2 regions of the Brevundimonas sp. Leaf168 genome follow, and region 2 is predicted to be linked to the other one. Evidence: predicted binding sites of a transcription regulator. Region 2 holds the regulator's gene; the other holds the start of a gene.
The links. Region 2 encodes LexA, which represses DNA repair genes until DNA is damaged. Its sites were predicted from a motif close to ATGTTCNCNANNTGTTCT; they were not measured.
Positions count from the first base shown of each region.

Region 1 (9,661 bases), on a different contig from region 2:
CCTGCGGCTGTCGCAAGATCGAACCAACCAAGCGATCACGGCGGACCTGCGCTACATCAATAATCGGTTCGACGCCGAACTCGTATCGAACCGGCTGGTTTCGTCCGAGCCCGGCGGGGTCACGCGCCAGGAGTCGTTGTGGCGAATGTCGACGATGATCGGTTACGCCGGCGGCGCCTTTGGCGTCGGACGTTCGGCGCGCGAGGGCTTCGTCATCGCAACGCCCCACCCTACCCTCTCCCGTTCGCGCATCAAGCTGACGGATTCCAGCGGCAATACGGTCGCGCACAGCGGATGGCTGGGTCCGGCTCTGGTCGGCTTGGATCGCGGCTATGGCGTCAATCGCTACGAGATCGAGGCCGATCCGCTGCCGCAGGGCTACGACCTGGGTAGTGGTGTGGTCAACATCTTCCCGGGCTACGGCAACGGGTACCGCTTCGTGGTGGGTAGCGACGCGTCGCGCACCGCGCGAGGCGTCCTGATGTCCGCCAATGGGCCGGTCGCTCTGGCCGGCGGCGTCATCCAAGCGGCAGGCGCTCCGGCTGATGCCGAGGGCAAGCCCTTCTTCACCAACCGCTCCGGGCGTTTCGTCGCCGATGGCCTGGCTCCGGGTCGCTATCGCCTGGTGATCCAGGGCGCCGTGGTGGGAGAATTCGTGATTCCCGAGAAAGTGGAAGGAACAGTCGATGTCGGCGAAATCCGCACGTCTCCGCCGTCGCCGTAGGCGCAAGGCGCAAGGTGACCGAAAGATCCCGGTTCCAACCTGGTCTGAAACGCTGACCGTCATCGTCTCGCTGGTCCTGGCGGCTATCCTGGCCGTGACCGCCTCCAAGGCGAGAGCCTGCGACCTTGCCCTGACCCAGAGCCCCAGCACTGTCGTCATCAACTATAATCCTTTCGCTGCGGGACCGTCGAGCGGCGCCATCGATCTGGGCCTGAAGAACCAGGCAGACGAGGTCTGCGAGCTGCGGTTGTCCGTCGTGGACGACGGCGGGGCGATTGTGTCCGGCCTGGCGCTTGGGGGCGTGGGGGTGCAGTTCCGCCCGCGAGAGGCGTCGGGGCTTCAGACGTCCGACGTCGAGCCTGGCGTCTTCCGCTACACTCTTGCAGGCAAGGCGACAGGTCAGGCGCAGATGGACGCCGCCATCGTCGTGGACGCCGTGCCCGACGCCGGAACCTACGCCACCGACCTGAAGCTGCTGATCAAGGACGCCGATGGAACGGCTCTGCTTGCCCCAATCCCGGTCCGTATGCAGTTGGTCTCCACGCCCCGAGCACAACTGAACCTGGCCGGCGCCGCTGGCGCCTTTGGTTCCGGTTCCAGTGTGGATGTGGTCGATTTCGGTGACGCCTCTACCGGCCTGACGCGGCGCATCTTCATCCAGGTCCGCGCCAACGCACCGTCGATCATCGCGATCACGTCCGAACATCGCGGCCTGATGCAGCGTCGGGGCGACGCGGAGACCACGTCCAGCGTCGCCTACGCGGTCGAGCTGGACGGGACGCCGGTCGATCTACAGGCGCCCTGGACCAAGGAGGTCGATCCGCCCCGCACCCTCGCCGGCATGTCGCTGCCGATGCTGTTCACCTTGGGCAAGATCAAGGATCAGATGGCCGGTCGCTATCAGGATGTGCTCGCTATCGACATATCGCCCCGATGACGTGGGCTACCCCATACTGGTTAGCCCATAGCGGCGATTACGACCCGACCGTCAAACTGGTAACAAAGTTAACGCGATGAGCCGGCTGTTTGGAGGAGCCGGCACACACAGATCGTAAGCTTGAGGCTGACAGCCCTATCCGGGTTTGGACAGCCTGCAGAAATGGGTGGCGCAAATGTATGAGCAAAAGATAGCGGCGTCGTCGCGAACAGACGGCCGTGCTGTTTCAGCGATGCTTCAAGGAGAATTTGGGCAGCGCCGGACGCCAATCAGATCAACCGGAAATCCGACACCCCTGCCCCGTGCGGACTGCACCGCCTGGTTCGAACATGACATTCTCGCCCGGTTCGTTCTGGATCCTCAAGGCTGCGTGATCCACGCCAACGCCAATGCCAGAGCCATGATTGCAGCGGGTGTGCTGGGCGCTGGCGGGGCCTTTATCTGCCCTTCCCATCGCAATCGTGGCGAGTTCGACGCCTTGGCCAACCGTCTGCTGGAAGGACGACAATCGCACGGCCGCCTTCTGTTTCGCGCAGGCGATGACGCCTGGTGCCTGCTGGATCTGGCGACGGCGCCCGATGCGATCGACCGCATCTTCGCCACGGCGCGCCCGGCCCACTGCATGGGCGTGGAGGGTATGGAGCCGCTACGCGCCATCTTCGGTCTGACCCGGGCTGAACTCCTGGTCCTTTCCCATCTGACCCAAGGCGAGGCCCCGAAGGACATCGGCCGAAAGATGGATATGTCGATCCACACCGTGCGCGCCCACCTGCGCGCCATCTGCATGCGCATGGGCGTCAAAGGCATTACCGGCGCCCTGAGACTGAGTTTTCAACTGACAAACTGAAGCTCAGGGATGGCTCGGCTGGAAACGCGGAGGCCGCGCCGCTTCCGCCACGTTGATCTGTGCCAATTTACCCCGGAAGCTAGCCTTCACTCCAGAAACTCTGTGAAACAAGCGACGCAAGGGGGTACTGATTATCGCCAGTACTAGGTTACTGCTAAGTCAGCGTATGGCTATAGTAAGAGCCGAAGTTCGGCAAGATATAATAATCTGTCAAGATGCGAAGATAACCAATTCAGATGTTCGGATTGCAACATTCGCGAAGAAAACGATGTGCCTAGCGTTGAGTCAGTGACGGCTTGGATGTCTAGGAAACTGATTTGCCTTAATTCGATGATTGTGTTGACCCTCAACTACCTAGAAGCAGTCGGGGATCGTATGGCAGTCTAATTTCTCTGAAAGCCGTCTACGTGCCCTCGCTTGCCACAACGCGTCGTGACGATCCAGACAACGTATTTGGTGAAGCCGCCAACATCAGACGCGGGTATTCTGGAGCGTTGATACCCTAACTCTTTGGCGATGGCGCTCGAACGCGGTCTTTGCGCGGTCGCGACTCCACATTCGCTGGCCTGCGTGTCAGGCTTCGGCCGGGAGGACGGAACCATGGCGGCACGAAAGACCCTCATCAAAACACGCGCCGGCGTTCGGCTGCAGCGCATCGAGCATCTGGCCCGGCAGCAGGTGGTCCAATCGTCCTGGCGGCTGTCGACACTGCGCCAGAACCCGCCACGCTCATTTGCCGATGAGACGGAAGCGGAGGACGCCTTTGACATGGAAGTCATCACTTCGCTGACCGATCCCATCATCATGGACCTGCAGCGTCGCGGACTGATCGATTGACATGGCGGCAAAGCTGAAGGTCTTCACTTGGTCCGACGGCTTTCATGCCTTCACCGTCGCCACAAGCTCGCGACCCAAGGCTTTGGAAGCCTGGGGTTCCAAACAGGATCTGTTCGCCACCGGCCTGGCCAGCCAGCTTACCGGCGGACCGGATTACGAGGCCGCGCTGGCCTCTCCTGGCGAGGTCATCGAGCGGGGCCTCACTATCGATATCGGCAAGATCGGCAAGGCCAAGCCCGCCAAACCTCCGGGACCGTCCAGGGCGAAGGCCGCCAAGATCGAAAAGCTGAAGACGGCGTTGGCCGATCTGGACGAACGCCATCAGGCGGTAATGGCTGATTTCGAAGAACAACAGGCCGCGCTGAACCAGGCGCGTCAACAGGTGGAGACGGCCTATGAGGCGGAGCGCAAATCCCTGGCTGCGGATCTGAAAAAGGCCAGGGCTTGATGTGCAATCTGTACCGCCAGCGCTCTGGCCCCCAGGCCATACTGGACGCGGCTAACGCCATGCGGTCGACCGTCGGAAACCTCGCGCCGGGCGACGTCTATCCCGACTATCCCGCGCCGATCGTGCGCTGGGAGGGCGCAGAGCGCATTCTGGCTTCGGCGCGCTGGGGCATGCCGTCATCCCAGAAGATGATCTTCGACAATGCCACAAAGCGCGCCGACAAGTTGCGCGCCAAAGGCGGCGAGGTGGACTTTCAGAAAATCCTCGAGTTCGAACCCGACAGCGGCACGACCAACGTCCGCAACACCAGCTCCAGCCATTGGCGCCCACATCTGTCGCCGGCATCGCGATGTCTGGTCCCTTTCACCGCCTTCAGCGAACCGGGCCGGGACGCGGCCGGAAAATACCGACCCGTCTGGTTCAAGCTCGCGGGAGACGAGCCAGAGCCGATCGCCTTCTTCGCCGGCATCCACCTCCAGGCCCACACGAGCGTCCGCAAAATCAAGACCGGCATGGAGACGATCGACGTCTTTGCCTTTCTGACGACCGAGCCTAACGCCGAGGTCGGCGCGGTTCACCCCAAGGCCATGCCAGTGATCCTGACGCAGACCGACGAGATCGAGGCCTGGATGACGGCACCGTGGGAGGCGGCCCAGGCGCTGCAGCGCCCGCTGCCCGACGGCGCACTGGCGATCCTCAATGCCTGACCCTGAAGACCATTTGGAAAGCGCAGATCAGGCGCACGCTGCGCCCTATCGTCCGGAAGACTTCACCAAACTCCAGCCAGAGATCCCGACCCTTTTCCAGAGGACGTTGAGCCGTCTGAAGATCGTCCTCCTCGGCATCGTCATCACCAGCGTCCTGGCCTTCTGCGGTCGTCTCGCAGGCGTCGGCTGACGGACGACCAAGCGTCCCAATCCCATACGCCCGTACGCCCGTTCATCCACTCGCTCACGAGCGCATGGCGACTCGATCTAGAAGCCTCGCCATGACGAGTGATGAACTGAATGACGCGCTGGATGCACTCCAAACCGCCGCGGCGGACGACGAGACGCTTCTGCCGGGTTGATCGAGATCAGCGTCGATGACTGGATCCAACGCCTAGCTGAGATGCAGACGGCACGGCCGAAGACCATCGTGGACGGCATTCGGATTCGCGACATCATGGTCGCCGTCACCGGCGGATCGATCACGCGCACACTGACCCGGAGTGACGCCGGGGAGCGAGGCCAGCCCTACCGCAATCTCGCGCCGCGCAACTGACCCGGCCGCCAACGACGATAGCACATCGCGCGGCCGGGAGTTCGCCGCGCCATCAAAGGTGGTCTGGTCCAAGCCGGGCGGACGCCACCAGGTCCAACGTCATGGGATCAAGCGACACCTCCCAACGTGCGAGCGCCGCATCGAACACACTCGGATCGGGCGCCACGGCGGCAAACAGGGTCATCGACGACCGGAATTTGAGGTCATCGGGCGATCCGAACAGCTGAAGCACCGACGCCACCGGCGCCGTGCTCGCGGTTTGGGCTGCGCGGATGAGACGCGCCCCTAATACGGAATTTGAGGTCATCGGGCGATCCGAACAGCTGAAGCACCGACGCCACCGGCGCCGTGCTCGCGGTTTGGGCTGCGCGGATGAGACGCGCCCCTAATACGGGATGCAGCAGATAGGCGTGCGCCTCCGCAAGCGATCCGATGCCATAGAAGGCAGCTGTCGAAGACCGTCCCAACGACCGGGCCTGRGGGAAGACAAACCACATCCAGTGGCTTGTCTTGCGACCCGCCGCGAGCTCGGCCATCGCCGTTTCGAACACGGGGTCTTGAGCTAGGACGAAACGGTCGAGTGCTGTGGTCATCCGGCCGTCTCGCCCAGACTGGCGAACCAGTCTGCATAGGGGGTGTTTCGCGCCATGTGTCGATTGAGATCCGGCGAGCCGTCGGTCCACCACACAGGGCCCCGCTCGCCCAGTCCCACCTTGGCACTGTCGACGCTGCGCCGCGCCGCGGCCAAAGCGTCCKCATCCTCAGCCGCCAGGGCCGTCCGCACCGCCCGGCGCGCCGACATCAGATCATGCACCAGCTCGTCCCTCGCCTCCGCCGACAGAGCAGGATTGGAGCACCGCCACAGCCGACCTCGCACCACGAAATAGCAGCCGTCGGGGGTGGTGGGGTATCGGAGGGGCTGCGTCATCGTGGGCTAACGCGCCGCGCCCGGGATGGCGCCGCCCACAGGGCGATCCACAACGCCGTTGCAATCAGCCTTGACTCTCATACGCTCGAATAAGAACAAATAAGGAACATTAGCTCGCATTCGGCTTCAGGAGAACATGGCCGCCGCCTCCCCATCCTTCCAGGCGCTCCGCGCGGAGATTGCACGCATTGAGGCGGGTCGACGTCCGCCTGGCGGCGTGCTGCCGTTCGGCCTRGCCGCGCTTGATCGCCGGCTGCCCGCCGGCGGCCTGGCGCTCGGCGCGCTGCATGAGGTGGCCGGCGGCGGTGACGGCGCCATCGACGGGGCCGTCGCCGCCTTGTTTGCGGCCGGTGTGGCAGCGCGCACCCAGGGGCCGGTGCTCTGGTGTGTGACCCGCCCGGACCTGTTCGCGCCGGCGCTGGAGCAGGCGGGGCTGTCCTCGAACCGAGTCATCTATGTGGAGGCCGGCGACGAGGCCGGATTGCTGGCCGCCTTCGAGGACGGCCTGCGTCACGGCGGCTTCGGCGCGGTCGTCGGCGAAGTGGCCCGCCTGTCCATGACGGCGTCCCGGCGGCTGCAGCTGGTCGCCGAGGACACGGGCTCGCTCGGACTGGCGGTCCGACGATGGCGACGTCAGGCCGAGGCGGCGGACTTCGGCCAGCCGACCGCCGCAGCCACCCGCTGGCGGGTCACCGCCCTGCCCTCCGCCCCCCTGCCCGTGCCCGGCGTCGGCCGCCCGCGCTGGTTTGTCGAACTGATCCGCTGCCGCGCCGGAGCCTGCGCGGATTTCGAACTGGAAGCCTGCGATGAGACGGGTCGTCTCGCTCTACCTCCCCACCTGGCCGACCGATCGGCTGCGACGCCGGCTGGGACCCGACGCGCCGTCGCCTGAGACGCCCCTGGTCCTGGTCGGGCGCCAGGGCCGCAAACGCGTGGTGTTGGCCGCCGACCTCGCCGCCCGCGCCCATCGCCTGCATTCCGGCATGGCCGCGACCCAGGCCCGGGCCCTGGTCGCCGATCTCGTCGTCCATCCCTTCGATCCGGCAGGCGACGCGGCCGCCCTGGACCAACTCGCCCTCTGGGCGCTGCGCCGCTATGCGCCGATCGTGGCCGYCGACCCGCCTGACGGCTTGGTGCTCGATGTCACCGGCGCCGGTCACCGCTACGGCGGCGATGAGGGCCTGCTCGAGGATCTGATCGCCCAGACCGCCGCTGTCGGTCTGGACGCCCGCGCCGCCCTTGCCGACACCTGGGGCGCCGCCCATGCCTTGGCCCGCAACCTCGCCGAACCCACGATCGTCGTCGCGCGCGGGGGGCCTGCCATCCGTCACCTCCCCTTGCGCGCCTTGCGCCTGCCCGCAGACATGGTCGATGGCTTGGTGCGTCTGGGGGTCGACACCATCGGCGAGCTGGAAGCMAAGCCTCGCGCGCCATTGGCCCTGCGCTTCGGACCGGAGCTGATCCGTCGCCTGGATCAGGCCTACGGCCGCGCCCATGAGCCGATCACCCCGATCGACGCCCCGGAGTTGATCCAGGTCCGACGGGTCTTCGCCGAGCCGATCGGCGCGCCCGAGACCTTGGCCCGCTACACGCTCAACTTAGTCGAAGCCCTGAGCGGTGCGCTCGAAGCTCAAGGGCTGGGCGCCTCCCGGCTCGACCTGCGGTTTGAACGGATCGACAACCGGACCGAAGCCATCCGCGTCGGCCTGGCGCGCCCCGTCCGCGATGTCGCGCGGCTTACACGCCTACTCTGCGACAAGATCGAAACCATTGATCCTGGCCTCGGCGTAGAGGCCATGGTCCTGGCGGCGCCAGTCGTCCTGCCGCTGGACTGGTCGCCGAGCGCTGGCGACCTGGGCGGCCCGGCGACCGCGGACATCGGCGATCTCGTCGATCTGCTCGCCAATCGTCTCGGCCCGCAGAACCTGTACCGGCTGGCCCCGGCGCAAAGCGACGTGCCCGAACGCTCAATCCGCAAACTGCCGCCGACCGCGCCGCCGGTGTCGGAAACCTGGACGCGTCGCTGGCCGCGCCCCTCCCGCCTGCTCGCCCATCCTGAAGCCATCGAGGCCGTCGCGCTCCTGCCCGATCAGCCGCCGGTCGCATTCAGCTGGCGCGGCGTCCGTCATCGCGTCAGGCGCGCTGACGGCCCTGAGCGGATCTTCGGCGAATGGTGGCGGCGTGACGGCGAACGCGATGCCGTGCGCGACTATTTCCAGCTGGAGGACGAGGCTGGGGCCCGCTTCTGGGTCTATCGACGCGGCGATGGCGAACAGCCTCAGACCGGCGATCTCAGCTGGTGGCTCCACGGGCTCTTCGGCTGACGCCTTTCGACCGGGGTCAATGTCAATCTCGAGTGGTCCGCGCTGTCTCGGAATTGCTGACCGTCGGCCTTGGCTGCCGCTTGTTGATCGGACAACTAGCATGTCTGCATGGCTCTCCCCAGCAATATCGGTTGTACCGGGCCACTTCTGACAGGCACTGGCAAGGCGAAGGATACGCGGTAGCCGGTAGATGCAACCTAATGCTCGTCAGGATCGCCATCGCGAAACCGCCACTTCATGATCAGGACGCAGGCCGCCATGACCAGGGCAAAACTGTTCGACACAGTCACCGGCCAGGCTCGGGTCATGACGCCATAGACCACCCAGAGGATGAAACAGGTGACGGTGAGCGAATAGGTCTTGAGGCTGACCGAAGACGCGTCGCGCTCTTTCCAGATCTTGAGGGCTTGGGGCGCAAAGCTCGTGATCGAGCAGACTGCCGCCGCTGTACCCACGATATTGGCTGTCAAGTCGCTCATGGGTGGGCAACGACGCCCTCTGGGTCACCGTTCCTATGTGCGAAAACGCACCTCTTCAGTAGCAAAGCCCCCGCGGGTATAGGACGTTTCCCACCCTGATTAGTGCCACGTCGCGGCATCGGCCTGTCGTCCCAATGACGACGCGCCGGATCGCGCAAAAAGAAAAGTTGGCGCGCTGAACCGTTGATCGCTCTTTGGGTTGACCCTTGGCAGGGAGCGCTGACCGCCATGACCATCGTCCCACCCTGATTAGTGCCACGTCGCGGCATCGGCCTGTCGTCCCAACGACGACGCGCCGGATCGCGCAAAAAGAAAAGTTGGCGCGCTGAACCGTTGATCGCTCTTTGGGTTGACCCTTGGCAGGGAGCGCTGACCGCCATGACCATCCTCAATCCATCGGGCGTCGCCCCGATGCCTTCATTCACCAATGCGGCCGCGCTCGCCGGCATCGCGCTTTTCGATCCAGACGGACACAATCCAGGCAATCTGCATGATCAGGCGTCCAGAGAAATGCTTGTTTCTCGCTTGGCGCGCCTTCTGCGCCTCCCGGTCATTGATGTCGTTGAAGATGCGGAAGACGTCGGACCCGACGTCTTGCTGGTGCCTCGCGACACCTTGGTCGGTGAAGACATGATCTCGCGCACGGTCTTCACCTCAAGCAATCTGTTGGGCGGCCGCGTGCCACACCGCTTCATCGCCACCAAGGCGATCACCCACGGCCTGATCGATCGGTCCGCGACCTGCCCGACCGGCTGGTCCAACACCATGGCCGAACGTCTGGGGGATGCGGCTCTGGAAGGCTACACCGCCTTCTCCGTCGACGACGCAATCGAAGCTGGTCGACGCCTTCTCAAGACCGGGCCTGTCCGCGTCA
Region 1 covers NZ_LMOY01000009.1:6,022-15,682, reverse strand. The annotation lists gene ASF81_RS09145 (fimbria/pilus outer membrane usher protein) at 1-724, shown strand, start outside; gene ASF81_RS09140 (hypothetical protein) at 819-1,661, shown strand; gene ASF81_RS15270 (LuxR C-terminal-related transcriptional regulator) at 2,032-2,508, shown strand; gene ASF81_RS09130 (hypothetical protein) at 3,025-3,345, shown strand; gene ASF81_RS09125 (hypothetical protein) at 3,347-3,793, shown strand; gene ASF81_RS09120 (SOS response-associated peptidase) at 3,793-4,500, shown strand; gene ASF81_RS09115 (hypothetical protein) at 4,493-4,690, shown strand; gene ASF81_RS09110 (hypothetical protein) at 4,859-5,056, shown strand; gene ASF81_RS15550 (DUF1810 family protein) at 5,109-5,363, opposite strand; gene ASF81_RS14850 (DUF1810 family protein) at 5,260-5,649, opposite strand; gene ASF81_RS09100 (hypothetical protein) at 5,646-5,984, opposite strand; gene ASF81_RS09095 (ImuA family protein) at 6,121-6,876, shown strand; gene ASF81_RS09090 (DUF6504 family protein) at 6,791-8,308, shown strand; gene ASF81_RS09085 (SemiSWEET family sugar transporter) at 8,506-8,787, opposite strand; gene ASF81_RS09080 (DUF3182 family protein) at 9,166-9,661, shown strand, end outside.
Region 1: a site for LexA is predicted at 6,077-6,094, ahead of ASF81_RS09095 (ImuA family protein). Genes of this name have one in related genera too.

Region 2 (9,661 bases):
TCAAAGGCCGTCCCGGAGGATGCGTCCGAGATTTCGCGCCGTCATGCCGATCTGAAGCGGCGGCTGGATGCGTTGGGTCAGTCCGCCAAGAACGTCATCGATCTGCCCGGCCCGCAACGTGAGACGGCGGATCGGGCTGCGCTCGTGCGCGCCTTCTGGCGCGTGCGCAGCGACATCGTCATCTTGGGGCGCGGTTTCCAGGCTGAGGGCGCGGGCGCACGGCTGGATCCCTGGTCGCAGGACGCGGAGCGGGCGGTGGAGCAACTCAAGGCTCTGTCTCAGGGCAAGGCCGCCCAGCCCATGGGCGCGATCGACCAAAGCCTGGCCCTGTCCATGGCCGTCGAGAGCGACGACGTGGCTCTGGGGGCTGCTGCGATCGGCGTGGCCCATATGCACCGGGATCTGGACGACTTGGCTGCCCGGTTTGCGGATCTGAAGCTGGTCTGACGACAAAGAAAAACGCCGGGGATGTCTCCCCGGCGTTCTGCATTCTAGTCTTCGTCTCAGCCGCGCTGTTCGATCGGCACGTAATCGCGCTGGGTCGGGCCCGTGTAGAGCTGACGCGGGCGACCGATCTTCTGCGACGGATCGGCCATCATTTCCTGCCACTGCGAGATCCAGCCCACGGTGCGGGCCAGGGCGAACAGGACGGTGAACATGGTGGTTGGGAAGCCCATCGCCGACAAGGTGATGCCCGAATAGAAGTCGACGTTCGGGAACAGCTTGCGCGAGGTGAAGTATTCGTCCGACAGGGCGACCTTCTCCAACTCCTTGGCGACCAGGAACAGCGGATCGTTTTCGCGGCCCGTGGCGGCCAGCACTTCATAGGCCGACTGCTGCATGACCTTCGCGCGCGGGTCGTAGTTCTTGTACACGCGGTGGCCGAAGCCCATCAGCTTGTACTTGCGGTCCTTCACGCCCTGGATGAACTCCGGGATCTTGTCCGGGGTGCCGATTTCCTTGAGCATCGTCAGCGCCTCTTCGTTGGCGCCGCCGTGCGACGGGCCCCACAGGCAGGCGATGCCGGCGGCGATACAGGCGAACGGATTGGCGCCCGACGAACCGGCCAGACGCACGGTCGAGGTCGAGGCGTTCTGTTCGTGGTCGGCGTGCAGGGTGAAGATGCGGTCCATGGCGCGAACCAGGGCCGGATCGACATGATAGTCCTCGGCCGGAACGGCGAAGCACATGCGCAGGAAGTTTTCGGCGTAGGACAGGTCGTTGCGCGGCGACACGAACGGCTGGCCGATGTGGTATTTATAGGCGCGGGCCGCGATCGTGGGCATCTTGGCGATCAGGCGAATGGCCGAAATGTCGCGCTGGATCGGATCGTGGATGTCCAGGCTGTCGTGATAGAAGGCCGACAGGGCGCCGACGGTGCCGACCATGATGGCCATCGGGTGGGCGTCGCGGCGGAAGCCTTCGAAAAAGCGATCGAACTGGCTGTGCAGCATCGTGTGGGTGGTGATGCTGTTTTCGAACTTCTCGTACTGGGCGGCGGTCGGCAGTTCGCCGTGCAGCAGTAGGTGGCAGACCTCGACGAAGTTCGACTTCGACGCCAGCTGGTCGATCGGATAACCGCGGTGCAGCAGCACGCCGGCGTCGCCGTCGATATAGGTCAGAGCCGATTCACAGGCCGCCGTCGAGGTGAAGCCGGGATCGAAGGTGAAGGCGCCCGTTCCCGCATAGAGTTTGCGGATGTCGATGACGTCCGGGCCGGTGGAGCCCGAAAGGACCGGCAACTCGATCGTCTTGTCCTCGAAGGACAGGGTCGCCGAGCCGGCGGGTTTGGCTTGTTCAGTCATGAATGCCCCTTTGCATCACACGTCCAGGCGCGGGGAGGCGTCGGCCGCTTTTTGGTTTGTGGGTGATCACTTAGTCTGTTGCAGCGCATCATCCAAGCGCCCGAGACTTTCGTCGCGCCCAAGAGCCGACAAAGTTCGTGCAATATCAGGTGATGTTGACCCTGCGGTAAGCGCTGCGCGCATGGGCGGGCCGATTTTTCCAAACCCGACGCCCTCGGATTCCGCAAAGGCCTCGAGCTCGGCTTCCAGCGCAAAGACATCCCAGGATTGGAACAGGGACAGCCGCTCGCGCAGGCGGGCTAGGCGATCCAGCGTCTCACCGGACAGCAGCGCCTTCGCCTTATCGTCCAGGGTCAGCGGGCGCGATTTAAGTACGAAGACCGTTTGGTCGGCCAGATCGAGGATCGTCTTGGCGCGATCCTTGACGAAAGGCATGGCGCGCTGAAGCCGGGCTTCGTCCGCCTCCGCCAGGGCGTGGCCCTTTTGCAGATGCGCATCCAGCGTCAGCTTGGCGAGCCGCTCGTCGTCGGCGAGACGCAGCCAGTGCGAGTTGACGTGGGCCAGCTTGTCAAAGTCCAAACGGGCCGGCGCCTTGCCGATGCCGGCGAGATCGAACCACTCGATGGCCTGGGCGTCGCTGAACAGTTCGTCGTCGCCGTGCGACCAGCCCAGGCGGGCCAGATAGTTGCGCATGGCCTCGGGCACGTAGCCCATCTCGGCGTATTCATGCACCGCCTGCGCGCCGTGACGCTTCGACAGCTTGGCGCCGTCCGGTCCGTGGATCAGGGGGATGTGGGCGAAGGTCGGACGCGTCCAACCCAATGCATCGTAGATCAGGCTCTGCCGCGCGGCGTTATTCAGATGGTCGTCGCCGCGAATGACGTGGGTCACCCCCATGTCGTGGTCGTCCACGACGACGGCGAGATTATAGGTCGGCGCGCCGTCCGAACGCAGCAGCACCAGATCGTCCAGGTCGTCGGTCGACCAGTTCACGTCGCCCTGGACCTCATCGGCTACCGTGACCGTCGTCGCCTTTGGCCGGCGGAAGCGCACGACGTGCGGCAGGGCCAGATCGTCGACGGTCGGCTCGCGGTCGCGCCAGGGCGATTCGAAAGTGCGCTTTTCCGCCTTGGCCTCGTCACGCAGACGACCGGTCTCCTCGGCCGAGGTGAAGTCGCGGTAGGCGTGGCCGGCTTCGAGCAGTTGATCGACCACCTCGCGGTGGCGGTCGGCGCGGCTGAACTGGAACACCGGCTCGTCGTCGGCGAACAGCTCCAGCCAGCTCAGGCCGTCGAAAATGGCCTTCACCGCCTCGTCCGTCGAGCGTTCGCGGTCGGTATCCTCGACACGGATCAGGAAACGCCCAGCGTGTCTCTTGGCATACAGCCAGTTGAACAAAGCGGTTCTCGCCCCGCCGATATGCAGATAGCCTGTCGGCGAGGGGGCGAAGCGGGTGACGACAGTCGAAGAAGGTGAGGTCATGGGGGAGGGGTCCGTAAGCGAGGCCCTTATACGCCCCGATGCGGCAAAACCTACCCCCGCTCCGCGATTGCGCGCCTGGCTGCATGCCGAAGTCGCCGCCCAGACCCTGAGATGGCGGCTATGGGCGCCGGTCGCATTCGGCGCGGGCGGCGGCATCTATTTCGCCCTGCGAGCCGAGCCGGTCTTGTGGCCCTTGTTGCTGGGTGCCGTCTTAACCTTTGTGCTGTGGGTTGTGGCGCGTCGGCGCGCCGGGTCGCGACGTCTGACCTGGCTGCTGTTGATGGTGGCCTGCGCGTCAGGCGGGCTGGCGGCGGCCAAGGTGCGCACCGAAGCCGTCGCCGCGCCGATCGCGCCCGCCCTCAGCGAACCGACCGTGATCGAAGCCTGGGTTGTCGATGTCGACAGCCCGGGGCAGCGAGGCGCGCGGGTCGTGATCGCGCCGGTCTGGATTCGCGGACTGACGCCCGAACAGACGCCGGTGCGCTTGCGGGCGACGGTGCGGGGCGAGCCGCCGCGGCCCGGCGAAGCGATCCGCTTGTTCGCCATTCTGAATCCGCCGCCTGCGCCGGCCAGCCCCGGCGCCTACGATTTCGGGCGCAACGCCTTCTTTCAGGGGATGGGCGGCGTTGCGTTCGCCTTGAGCGACACGCGTACGGCCGATCTGACGCCGCCGCCGTGGCGACTTCGACTTGAAATGGCGGTCAACGGCGCCCGCTTCGCACTGGCCGAGAGGATCGTGGCAAGACTCGGCGAACGGACCGGCGGGATCGCCGCCGCCATGACGACCAGCCACGAAACCTGGATCAGTCAGGAGGACATGGATGTGATGCGCGATTCCGGCCTGGCGCACATCCTGTCGGTGTCAGGGCTGCATATGGCGATCGTCGGCGGTTTCGTCTTCTTCGCCGTGCGGCTGGGCGTGGCGGCCTGGCCCTGGTTGGCCTTGCGGGTTCACGGCAAGAAGGTCGCGGCCTTGGCGGGCCTGACGGCGGTCGGGGTCTATCTGGTGGTGTCGGGCGCGCCGCCCCCGGCCGAGCGGGCCGCCATCACCGCCTCCATCGCCTTTCTGGCCATCCTGCTGGATCGACAGGCGGTGACCATGCATGGCCTGGCTGTGGCGGCCTTCATCGTTTTGGCCATACAGCCTGAAGCCATCGTCACGCCGGGTTTCCAGATGTCGTTCGCGGCGACTGCGGCCTTGGTCGCCCTGGTCGAGGCTTGGCCGAAGCGCCCGCGCGAAATATCCGCGCCCTGGCCGATCCTGGCAGTCCAACGGCTGGGCGGGTGGCTGACGGCGGCTGTGGCGGCCAGCGTCGTCGCAGGATTGGCGACGGGACCTTTCGCCATGCAACATTTCAACCGCACCGCCATGTACGGACTGCTGGCCAATCTCGGCACGTCGCCGGTGGCGGACTTCATCCTGATGCCCGCGCTGGCTTTGGGCGCAGCGCTTGAGCCTCTGGGGCTGGGGGGACCGTTCCTGGCGGTCGCGGGATGGGGCGTGGATCTGATGCTGGCGATCGGCGCCTGGACGGCGGGGCTGCCTGGCGCGGTCAGAACGGTCGCCAGCGCGCCAAATTATGTTCTGCCTGTCGCCTTTCTGGGCGTATTGTTCGTCTGTCTGTGGCAGGGCCGCCTGCGCTGGTTGGGACTGCCCTTTGCAGCCGCTGTGCTGATCTGGCCGCGTGAACCGACGCCAGACCTTTGGATTGGCGATGGCGGGACGACCGCCGCCTTTCACCGTGATCGGGCGGCGGTCGTCGTGCGGCCTGGCGTGCGCGAATTTGCAGTCGATCTCTGGTCACGAAGACGGGGGCTGACCATGACCGACCGGTCGGAGACGGGCTGGGCCTGCGACCGTTTCTCCTGTCGACCCGAAGCCGATGAGGCCGGGGCCGTAGCAATCTGGTGGGGGCGGAAGTCGCCGAGCTCCGATCAGATGGAGATGTTATGCCGCGCAGCGCCCGTCGTCAGCGTCCGTGCCGTCGTCACCTCAATTCCAAGCGCCTGTCAGGATCGCCTTGTTTTGGACGGCGTGGACTTTGCGCGCGGCGGGGCGGTGGAGTTGTGGCGCGTTCGTTCGCGTGAGCCGAATCGATGGCGCGCGGTGTGGACGGCCGATGTTCGCGGCGACCGCCCCTGGACGCGTCAGTCCGTTCCGGAGGTCAGTGATACCGGCGCATGAGGCCGACCAGCTTGCCCTGGACCGCAACCTGATCCGAGCCGTAAATCTTGGTTTCATAGTTGCGGTTTGCAGGTTCCAGCGCGATCGAGGCGCCCTTCTTGCGAAGGCGCTTCAACGTCGCCTGCTCGCCTTCCACCAGAGCCACCACGATTTCACCGGAGGCGGCGTTGTCGGTCGATTTGATCACCACCATGTCGCCGTTCAGGATGCCCGCCTCGATCATGGAGTCACCTTCGATCTCCAGCAGGTAGTGCTCGCCCGAGCCCAGCATGGACTCCGGAACCGGATACCGGGCCGTTTCATGCTCGATCGCATCAATCGGTGTGCCGGCGGCGATCTTGCCCATCAGCGGCAACTCGCGGGTGTCGTTGGCCGCCATCGGGGCCGCAGGTCGGACACCCCCGCCGCCCTCGATGACGTCGGGTTTGAACCCGGCGCGACCGCGCGGCGCGCCGGCCGTCGCCTGTTCGGGCAGTTTCGTGACTTCCAGCGCGCGGGCGCGGTGAGCGAGACGGCGGATGAAGCCGCGTTCCTCCAGCGCCGTGATCAGCCGGTGAATGCCGGACTTGGAGGCCAGATCGAGCGCCTCCTTCATCTCGTCGAACGAAGGGGAGACGCCGGTCTCCTGGATGCGTTCGTGGATGAACATCAGCAGTTCGTGCTGTTTGCGCGTGAGCATCGCCAGGCCCTCATGCGCCCGCCGACGAATCGGAACGGGCCGTGAACATTTGTCGATGTTCTGTAAGTGTTCCTTGCTAATGTCAACTTAACGGCGAGGCTTGCCGCCGCGTCTCGGCTCAAACGGCCAGCAACTGACGGGTGGCCGCCTCGACATCGGCCTGCCGCATCAGGCTCTCGCCGACCAGGATCGCTTGGGCATGGGCAGCCGAGACGCGCGCCACGTCGTCGGGCGTGAAGATGCCGCTCTCCGCGACCAGAAGAGCACGCACGGGGCTAAGCATCGACAGCCGCTCCGTGGTTTCCAGATCGACCTCAAACGTGCGCAGCGAACGATTATTGACCCCCACCAGATCGCCGCCAAGCGCACAAGCGCGCGCCATTTCTTCCTCGTCGTGGGTCTCTATGAGCGCATCCATGCCGAACCGTTCGGCTTCCGACAGCAGCTCGGCGGCCAACCGGTCATCGACCATGGCCAAGATGATCAGGATGCAGTCGGCGCCCAAGGCGCGGCTTTCGGCGACCTGCCAGGGATCGACAAGGAAATCCTTGCGCAGGCAGGGCAGGGCGACGGCCTCGCGGGCCTGGCCCAGATAGGCGTCGTCGCCCTGGAAGCTGGGGCCATCGGTCAGCACCGACAGACAGGCCGCACCGCCGGCCTCATAGGCGCGGGCCAGGGCCGGCGGATCGAAATCGGGCCGGATCAGGCCCTTGGACGGGCTGGCCTTCTTGATCTCGGCGATCAGGGCGGGACGACCGGTTTCCTCTCCGACCCGCTCCAGGGCGGCGCGAAAGCCGCGCGGGGCCGATGCGGCGCGGGCCAGGGCTTCGATCGCCTCCTGTGAGGTCGCAGCCTTGCGGGCGGCGACGTCCTCGCGCTTGTAGCCGGCGATACGGTCCAGAACGTCGGTCATGCGGGCTCTTCGCTTTCCAGCGGCGTGGAGGTGATGCGGGCCAGGCGATCCAACGCTTCGGCGGCTCGACCGTCGTCGATGGCGGCAGCGGCGAGTGCGGCGCCCTCGGCCAGATCGGCCGCGCGGTCTGACACCACGAGGGCGGCGGCGGCGTTAAGCAGCACGATGTCGCGGTAAGGGCCGGCTGCGCCTGCCAGAAGCGCGCGCAGGGCGACGGCGTTCTCCTCGGCGTCGCCGCCACGGATGTCTGCGATGGAGGCGCGCGGCAGGCCGGCGTCCTCGGGCGTGATCTGAAAGCGGCGAACCGCGCCGTCCTTCCATTCGGCGACGTCCGTAGGGCCGGAAGTCGCCAGTTCGTCCAAACCCTGGCCGTGAACGGTCCAGGCGCGGGTCGCGCCAAGCCGGCCCAGCACCTCGGCCAGCGGCTCCAGCAGGCGCGGATCATAGACGCCCATGACCTGTCGTCTTGCAGACGCCGGGTTCGAAAGCGGTCCCAACAGGTTGAAGACGGTGCGAAAACCGATCTCGGCACGCACCGGCCCGACATGACGCATCGCTCCGTGATAGGCGGGCGCGAACAGGAAGCAGATACCGGCCTCATCCAACGCCTTCTTCTGCTGCGCCTGCGACGCCATCAGGTTTACGCCCAGGATCGACAAGACGTCGGAAGATCCTGATTTCGATGACATCGCCCGATTGCCATGCTTGGCGACCTTCAGCCCCGCGCCGGCGAGAACCAGGGCGGCGGCGGTGGAGATATTGTAGGTGTGCTGACCGTCGCCCCCGGTGCCGCAGGTGTCGATCACCTCATACGGATGATCCAGCGTCAGGGCGGCTTCACGCATGGCGCCCGCGAAGGCGGCGATCTCGTCCACGGTCTCGCCGCGCATCCGCATGGCGGTGACGGCGGCTGCGACCTGGGAAGGCGTGGGCTCGCCCCGCAGGCAGGCGGCGAAGAAGTCGTGCGCCTGCTGGGACGTCAGGGGATGGCCCTCGACCAGCCGGGCGAGGATCGGCTTGAAACCGTCGCCCATGGTCAGGCGGCCGCGAGGCGCTTTACGCCGGCGATATCAAGGAAGTTGGCCAGCATGTCGTGACCGTGCTCGGTGGCGATGGATTCCGGGTGGAACTGAACGCCGTGGATCGGGCGCGTACGGTGCTGCAGACCCATGATCTCCCCGTCGGCGGTCCAGGCGGTGACCTCCAGGTCTTCGGGCAGGGTTTCGCGCTTGACCGCCAGCGAATGATAGCGTGTGGCGGTGAAGGGTGAGGGTAGGCCGGCGAAGACGCTCTGGCCCTCATGCAGGATCGGCGAGGTCTTGCCGTGCATCAGGGTCTTGGCGCGGATGACGTCGCCGCCGAACGCCTGGCCGATGGCTTGATGACCCAGACATACGCCCAGGATCGGCATCGACGCTGGCGCTGTCGTGATCAACGGCAGGCAGATGCCCGCCTGATCCGGCGCGCAAGGGCCGGGCGACAGCAGAACGGCGGCGGGGTTCAGCGCCCACGCCTCGTCCACCGACAGGTCGTCGTTGCGCACCACATGCGTCGGCGCGCCCAACTCCGCGAGGTAGTGGACGAGATTGTAGGTGAAGCTGTCGTAGTTATCGACGACGAGGATCATGGCTTGGCTTCTAGGCTCGACGCGCGTCCGCGCCAAGCGGGCGCGGCCTTAAAGCGCATTTTAACTCGACGGGGCTAGGACTGGGCGGGTGAAACTCGCCGCTGAAAAAGACATCGCCGCCAAGATTGCCGCCGCCAAGGCGAAGCTGGTCGTGGTCGAAACCAGGCCCAACCCCGTCGCCGCGCTTGGCGCAGCCGCGCTCGCGGCGACTGCGGCAGTTTTGATGGCGGGCGTCGTCATCATCGGGCCGGGCGTGCAGTTCAACGACCCGGCAATGACGATTTCGCGCTAGCGATTGCCGGTCCGAAAGCGCCAGGCGTCTTCCGCCGCGCGCATCGGCGCGCGCGCCTTGTGCTGGGTCTCGGCGTACTCGGCCGCAGGGTCGCTGTCGGCGACGACGCCGGCCCCGGCCTGAACGAAGATCCGATCGTCGGCGAAAAGGGCGGTGCGGAGGGTGATGCAGATGTCCGCCTCGCCGCCAGCCGAAATATAGCCGACGCCGCCGCCATAACCGACGCCGCGCTTTTCGCTTTCCAGTTCGTCGATGATCTCCATCGCGCGCACCTTGGGCGCGCCCGACAGGGTCCCGGCGGGCAGGGCGGCCAGCAGCGTGTCCACCGCATCCAGCCTGGGGTCAGCCTTGCCGCGCACGTTGGAAACGATGTGCATGACCTGGCTGTAGCGTTCGACGACGAAGCTCTCGGTGACCTCGACCGAGCCAGGCGCCGCGACGCGCCCGACATCGTTGCGGCCCAGGTCCAGCAGCATCAGATGCTCGGCCAGCTCTTTCGGATCAGCCAAAAGTTCGACTTCCAGCGCCTTGTCCGCCTCTGGCGTCGCGCCGCGCATGCGGGTGCCGGCCAGCGGCCGGATCGTGACCTCGCCGTCCTTCAGCCGAACCAGGATCTCGGGGCTGGAGCCGGCGAGCTGGAAACCTTCGAAGTTCAGATAGAACAGATAGGGCGAGGGG
Region 2 covers NZ_LMOY01000012.1:82,252-91,912, forward strand. The annotation lists gene ASF81_RS12845 (FUSC family protein) at 1-447, shown strand, start outside; gene gltA (citrate synthase) at 504-1,805, opposite strand; gene gltX (glutamate--tRNA ligase) at 1,872-3,287, opposite strand; gene ASF81_RS12860 (ComEC/Rec2 family competence protein) at 3,355-5,472, shown strand; gene lexA (transcriptional repressor LexA) at 5,453-6,151, opposite strand; gene trpC (indole-3-glycerol phosphate synthase TrpC) at 6,270-7,064, opposite strand; gene trpD (anthranilate phosphoribosyltransferase) at 7,061-8,098, opposite strand; gene ASF81_RS12880 (aminodeoxychorismate/anthranilate synthase component II) at 8,101-8,691, opposite strand; gene ASF81_RS12885 (hypothetical protein) at 8,780-8,983, shown strand; gene trpE (anthranilate synthase component I) at 8,980-9,661, opposite strand, start outside.